DNA from 3 places in the Streptoverticillium reticulum genome. Region 3 is predicted to be linked to each of the others. Evidence: predicted binding sites of a transcription regulator. Region 3 holds the regulator's gene; each other region holds the start of a gene.

What was found. Region 3 encodes HrcA, which represses chaperone genes, less so after heat shock. Its sites were predicted from a motif close to TTNGCACTCNGNNNNNCNGAGTGCNAA; they were not measured.
Region 1: a site for HrcA is predicted at 1,067-1,093, ahead of groES (co-chaperone GroES). Genes of this name have one in related genera too.
Region 2: a site for HrcA is predicted at 1,132-1,158, ahead of groL (chaperonin GroEL). Genes of this name have one in related genera too.

Annotation. Positions count from the first base shown of each region.
Region 1 covers NZ_CP179755.1:4,753,543-4,755,809, forward strand. The annotation lists gene ACMATS_RS21795 (transglycosylase SLT domain-containing protein) at 1-4, shown strand, start outside; gene ACMATS_RS21800 (polysaccharide deacetylase family protein) at 123-983, shown strand; gene groES (co-chaperone GroES) at 1,243-1,551, shown strand; gene groL (chaperonin GroEL) at 1,669-2,267, shown strand, end outside.
Region 2 covers NZ_CP179755.1:3,554,994-3,557,260, reverse strand. The annotation lists gene thrC (threonine synthase) at 1-17, shown strand, start outside; gene ACMATS_RS15960 (MoaD/ThiS family protein) at 72-347, shown strand; gene ACMATS_RS15955 (cold-shock protein) at 759-962, shown strand; gene groL (chaperonin GroEL) at 1,318-2,267, shown strand, end outside.
Region 3 covers NZ_CP179755.1:5,674,751-5,677,017, forward strand. The annotation lists gene ACMATS_RS26035 (MBL fold metallo-hydrolase) at 1-176, opposite strand, end outside; gene hrcA (heat-inducible transcriptional repressor HrcA) at 390-1,406, shown strand; gene dnaJ (molecular chaperone DnaJ) at 1,407-2,267, shown strand, end outside.

The DNA.
Region 1 (2,267 bases), 920 kb from region 3:
CTAAGAGCAGGCAGCCACCGCGCACAGGGCGGCAGCACCCCGATCGGGGGAGCTGCCGCCCTTTCGCGTCCGCTCACCCCCCGAGGGGGAATGCCTCGAACGTGCGGACAAGAATCGTTCGAGTGAGCTCGCCTGTTTCCGGCCTCCGGGCCGCCCTCGCCTGTGCCGCCGCCCTGCTCCTCGCGGGCACGCTGTCCGGTTGCTCGAACGGCTCGTCCCACCCCTCCCGGCCGGAGACATCCGCCCCGGAGAGCAGCGCCCCGCCCGCTCCCCGGCCCGACGCCGCCGCCTACCGCCGCTGGGGCCTCGACGGGCCCCTCGCGCCGCCGCCCGTGCCGCCGTCCACCCGGCTGACCGCGACGGTCAAGCCCGGCGAGGCCCCGCAGATCGTCCGGCGGGTGCGGACCGCCGACAAGATCGTCTTCCTCACCTTCGACGACGGGGCCGAGAAGGACCCGGAGTTCGTGAAGATGGCCGAGGACCTGAAGCTGCCGTTCACGATGTTCCTGACGGACAGCATCGCGCGCTCCGGAAGCGGCTACGGCTACTTCGACCGGCTCCGCGCCGCGGGCCCCGCCCCGGGCAACGCCGTGCAGAACCACACCCTGACCCACCCCAACCTGCGCACCCTCTCCGCCGAGGCGCAGCGCAAGGAGATCTGCGGGCAGCAGGACATCCTGGAGAAGCGGTTCGGCAGCCGCCCCGTCCTCTTCCGGCCCCCGTACGGCAACTACAACGACCAGACCCTCGCCGCGGCGGGCGGCTGCGGGGTGCGCGCGGTCGTGCTGTGGGAGGCGACGATGCAGATCAACGACATGCGTTACGCGGAAGGGGGCGGGCTGCGCCCCGGCGACATCGTCCTCGCGCACTTCCGCGGCCCGTCCGAGCTCAAGGGCACGACGATGACGCAGATGGTGACGAACATGCTGCGCAGCATCCAGAAACAGGGCTACACGGTGGCGCGCCTGGAGGACTACGTGTAGGTGCGCGCCCCCGCGACGCGCCGCCCCGCAGGTGGAGTAGGCGCCCCGCCCCCCGGGTAGGTCATGGCTCGCCGCACGGCGAATTGGCACTCCGCTTGACCGAGTGCTAACCGCGTCATAGTCTCGGCTCCGTTGGCACTCTCCACCGGTGAGTGCCAAACACAGCGACGGGCAGGTCCGGCACCCGCGACGACGGATCCACCTGGTCGCCACCTCAGACAATTGACCCCGTGAGATCTCCGAAGGGGGAGGTCGGATCGTGACGACCGCCAGCTCCAAGGTTGCCATCAAGCCGCTTGAGGACCGCATCGTGGTCCAGCCGCTCGACGCCGAGCAGACCACGGCCTCCGGCCTGGTCATCCCGGACACCGCGAAGGAGAAGCCCCAGGAGGGTGCTGTCCTCGCCGTCGGTCCGGGCCGCTTCGAGAACGGCGAGCGCCTGCCGCTCGACGTGCAGGTCGGCGACGTCGTGCTCTACAGCAAGTACGGCGGCACCGAGGTGAAGTACAACGGCGACGAGTACCTCGTCCTCTCGGCTCGCGACGTGCTCGCGATCATCGAGAAGTAATTCACCCCGAAGCCACAGGCTTTCGAGGCTTTTGACTGCGCCCCTGGTTCCCGTGCCTGAAGAGCCGGGCGCCCGGGGCGCAGTTCGTTGAGAGATACGGCGAAGGATACGTAACCCATGGCCAAGACCCTGAAGTTCGACGAGGACGCCCGTCGCGCCCTTGAGCGCGGCGTCAACAAGCTCGCCGACACCGTGAAGGTGACCATCGGCCCCAAGGGCCGCAATGTCGTCATCGACAAGAAGTTCGGCGCTCCCACCATCACCAACGACGGTGTGACCATCGCCCGTGAGGTCGAGCTCGACGACGCGTACGAGAACCTGGGCGCCCAGCTCGTCAAGGAGGTGGCGACCAAGACCAACGACATCGCGGGTGACGGCACCACCACCGCCACCGTGCTGGCCCAGGCGCTGGTCCGCGAGGGTCTGCGCAACGTCGCCGCCGGCGCTTCCCCGGCCGCCCTGAAGAAGGGCATCGACGCCGCGGTCAAGGCCGTCTCCGACGAGCTGCTCGCGACCTCCCGCCCGATCGACTCCAAGACCGACATCGCCGCCGTCGCCGCGCTGTCCGCCCAGGACAAGCAGGTCGGCGAGCTCATCGCCGAGGCGATGGACAAGGTCGGCAAGGACGGTGTCATCACCGTCGAGGAGTCCAACACCTTCGGCCTGGAGCTGGACTTCACCGAGGGCATGGCCTTCGACAAGGGTTACCTGTCGCC
Region 2 (2,267 bases), 2.1 Mb from region 3:
GCGCTGCGGGCCTCTGACGGGGCGCCCTCCCACCCGATTACCCCGAACCCCAGCGAGAAAGGCGTACTCCCATGTCCGTCACCGTCCGCATCCCCACCATCCTGCGCACCTACACCTCCGGCCAGGCCGAAGTGGAAGCCGCCGGGGCCACCCTTGCCGAGGTCATTGCCGACCTCGAAGCGCGGCACACCGGTATCGCCGCCCGTGTGCTCGACGACAGCGGCCGGCTGCGCCGGTTCGTCAACGTCTATGTCAACGACGACGACGTCCGCTTCGAGCAGGGGCTCGAAACGCCCACCCCGGACGGCTCCGCCGTCTCCGTGATTCCCGCCGTTGCGGGGGGCTGACCTTTACACAGGGTTGCTGCGCAATGCCCCGGAATCGCTCCGCCCGTAAAACGGACGGGGCGATTCCGTCTGTTGAAGCGCGATAGAGTTGAGGCGTTCCCCCTCCGGTGTCACTGCCGAACGCATATGAGAACCCGTCAAGTTGTGCGCGAAACGCGTGCACGAATTGTCGGGTTGGTTGGGTTTTGCCCGGCCCGGCTTGCCCGATAATCCCCGCGATTCAGCGGTTATTTCCGATCGGCCACGCCCGGAATTCTCGTCCGAGTGACCTGTTGCAGACGGCATCCGTGCAGATACATTCAGCCGCGGTCGACGCGTTCCGGCGCACACCCCCACCTGTCAGGGGGTGAGGTCTGACCCGGGCCCGCGAAGTGCGGTCCTGTGCAAGGGCCAGTAATAGGGGAGTTAGGCATGGCTCAGGGCACCGTCAAGTGGTTCAACGCGGAGAAGGGGTACGGCTTCATCGCGGTCGACGGTGGTGCGGATGTATTCGTCCACTACAGCGCGATCCAGATGGACGGTTACCGCACCCTCGAGGAGGGTCAGCGGGTCGAGTTCGAGATCTCGCAGGGCCAGAAGGGTCCGCAGGCGGACATGGTCAAGGTGACGGCCTGACGGTCGCGCGTCGGTCACCCGGCTCAATCGGCTTGCCGAGGGGGTCCGCACTCTCCGGAGTGCGGGCCCCCTCGTGCATGCGCGCTCGTGCGTGTGGGTAGCGGTCATACACGCCTGCGCCCTCCCGTCACCCGACCACCACCCCTCACTGACACCCCTTCGGGGCGACCTTGCACTCTCGGGGGTCGAGTGCTAATCATTGGGCTAGCACTCTCCGGGTGAGAGTGACAGATTTGGACCGTCGGTGAGGTCCGCGGGCCAAGCGGGGCAAGGAACCGTGAGGCACGCAGGCCGTCCGTCGCGGGCGCCTGTGCGGTCCGGAGCAATCCACCCCGTCCTGGGAGGACCACTTCACATGGCCAAGATCATCGCGTTCGACGAGGAGGCACGGCGCGGTCTCGAGCGCGGGATGAACCAGCTCGCCGACGCCGTCAAGGTCACCCTCGGCCCCAAGGGCCGCAACGTCGTCCTCGAGAAGAAGTGGGGCGCCCCCACGATCACCAACGATGGTGTCTCCATCGCCAAGGAGATCGAGCTCGAGGACCCGTACGAGAAGATCGGCGCCGAGCTGGTCAAGGAGGTCGCGAAGAAGACGGACGACGTCGCCGGTGACGGCACGACGACCGCGACCGTCCTCGCCCAGGCGCTCGTCCGCGAGGGTCTGCGCAACGTGGCCGCCGGTGCCAACCCGATGGCCCTGAAGCGCGGCATCGAGAAGGCCGTCGAGGCCGTCTCCGGTGCGCTGCTCGACCAGGCCAAGGAGGTGGAGACCAAGGAGCAGATCGCCTCCACCGCCTCCATCTCGGCCGCCGACACCCAGATCGGCGAGCTCATCGCCGAGGCCATGGACAAGGTCGGCAAGGAAGGCGTCATCACCGTCGAGGAGTCGCAGACCTTCGGTCTGGAGCTCGAGCTCACCGAGGGCATGCGCTTCGACAAGGGCTACATCTCGGCGTACTTCGCCACCGACATGGAGCGTATGGAGGCCTCCCTCGAGGACCCGTACATCCTGATCGTCAACTCGAAGATCTCCTCGGTCAAGGACCTGCTCCCGCTGCTGGAGAAGGTCATGCAGTCGGGCAAGCCGCTGCTGATCATCGCCGAGGACGTCGAGGGCGAGGCCCTGTCGACCCTGGTGGTCAACAAGATCCGCGGCACCTTCAAGTCCGTCGCCGTCAAGGCCCCGGGCTTCGGCGACCGCCGCAAGGCCATGCTCGGCGACATCGCCATCCTCACCGGTGGCACGGTCATCTCCGAGGAGGTCGGCCTCAAGCTGGAGAACGCCGGTCTCGACCTGCTCGGCCG
Region 3 (2,267 bases):
CGCCGGATCTCCGCCCCCGCCCGCAGCGTGGCCCCGGTGTCGACGACGAGCACGCCCGTACGTCCCGCGATCGCCCCGATGGTCTCGTCCCAGCCCGGCATTCTGCGGCGGGCGACGCCCGGCGCGAGCCGTTCCCAGTGCGCCTCCGCGGCGCCCGGTTCCCCTTGAGTTCCCATGCCGCGACGGTAGCCGGAGCGCGGTACCGTTGCCCGGCCTCCGGGCGCGCGGCGGGGACGGCCCTTGCCCCGGTCGTGGTGCCCGGCCGTACACTGGCTGAAGGGATCTGGCACTCGTGACCATGGAGTGCCAGGGGAACGGGCTCCGAGAGCCCCCCCGTGATCCTCGCAGAACCCGCAAGACGGCTGGACCACTGACTGGAGGTGCGCGCGGTGCTGAGTGAACGCAGGCTTGAGGTACTGCGCGCCATCGTCCAGGACTACGTGGGCACCGAGGAGCCCGTGGGCTCCAAGGCCCTCACCGAGCGGCACCGGCTGGGCGTCTCCCCGGCCACCGTGCGCAACGACATGGCCGCCCTGGAGGACGAGGGCTTCATCGCCCAGCCCCACACCAGCGCCGGCCGGATCCCCACCGACAAGGGCTACCGCCTCTTCGTCGACAAGCTCGCGGGCGTCAAGCCCCTGTCGACGGCGGAGCGGCGCGCCATCCAGAACTTCCTGGACGACGCCGTCGACCTCGACGACGTCGTGGCCCGCACGGTGCGGCTGCTCGCGCAGCTCACCCGGCAGGTCGCGGTGGTGCAGTACCCCTCGCTGACCCGTTCGACCGTGCGGCACGTGGAGCTGCTCTCGCTGGCTCCCGCCCGCATCATGCTCGTGCTCATCACGGACACCGGGCGCGTCGAGCAGCGCATGGTCGACTGCCCGGCGCCCTTTGGCGAGAACGCGCTGGCGGATCTTCGGGCGCGGCTCAACAGCCGGGTCGTGGGGCGGCGGTTCACCGATGTGCCGCCGCTGGTGCAGGACCTTCCCGAGTCCTTCGAGCAGGACGACCGCGGAACCGTTTCCACGGTGCTCGCGACCCTGCTGGAGACCCTCGTCGAGGAGACCGAGGAACGGCTGATGATCGGCGGCACTGCCAATCTCACTCGTTTCGGTCATGACTTCCCGCTGACGATCCGGCCCGTGCTGGAGGCGTTGGAGGAGCAGGTCGTGCTGCTCAAGCTGCTCGGCGAGGCCAAGGACTCGAGGATGACCGTGCGCATCGGTCATGAGATTGCCCACGAGGGACTGAACTCCACATCGGTGGTCGCCGTCGGCTACGGTTCGGGCGACGAGGCAGTCGCCAAACTCGGCGTGGTCGGACCGACCCGCATGGACTACCCCGGAACGATGGGAGCGGTACGCGCAGTGGCACGTTACGTCGGACAGATCCTGGCGGAGTCGTAAGTGGCCACGGACTACTACGCGGTCCTGGGCGTCCGCCGTGACGCCTCGCCGGACGAGATCAAGAAGGCCTTCCGCCGCCTCGCGCGCGAGCTGCATCCGGACGTCAATCCGGACCCGAAGACGCAGGAGCGGTTCAAGGAGATCAACGCCGCCTACGAGGTGTTGTCGGACCCGCAGAAGAAGCAGGTCTACGACCTCGGCGGCGACCCGCTGTCCGCCTCGGGCGGCGCGGGTGCGGCCGGCGGCTTCGGCGCCGGTTTCGGCAACTTCTCCGACATCATGGACGCCTTCTTCGGGCAGGCGTCGCAGCGCGGGCCCCGCTCGCGGACGCGGCGCGGCCAGGACGCCATGATCCGTATCGAGGTCGACCTCAACGAGGCCGCCTTCGGCACCACCAAGGACATCCAGGTCGACACGGCCGTCGTCTGCACCACCTGCAGCGGCGAGGGCGCGGCCCCCGGCACGTCCGCCCAGACCTGTGACATGTGCCGCGGCCGCGGCGAGGTCTCCCAGGTCACGAGGTCCTTCCTGGGCCAGGTCATGACCTCCCGCCCCTGCCCCCAGTGCCAGGGCTTCGGGACGGTCGTCCCCACGCCCTGCCCGGAGTGCGCGGGCGACGGCCGCGTGCGGTCGCACCGCACGCTCACGGTCAAGATCCCGGCCGGTGTGGACAACGGCACCCGCATCCAGCTCGCGGGCGAGGGCGAGGTCGGCCCGGGCGGCGGCCCGGCGGGCGACCTCTACGTGGAGATCCACGAGAAGCCGCACCCGGTCTTCCAGCGCCGCGGCGACGACCTGCACTGCACGGTCACCCTCCCGATGACGGCGGCCGCGCTCGGCACCAAGGTGCCGCTGGAGACG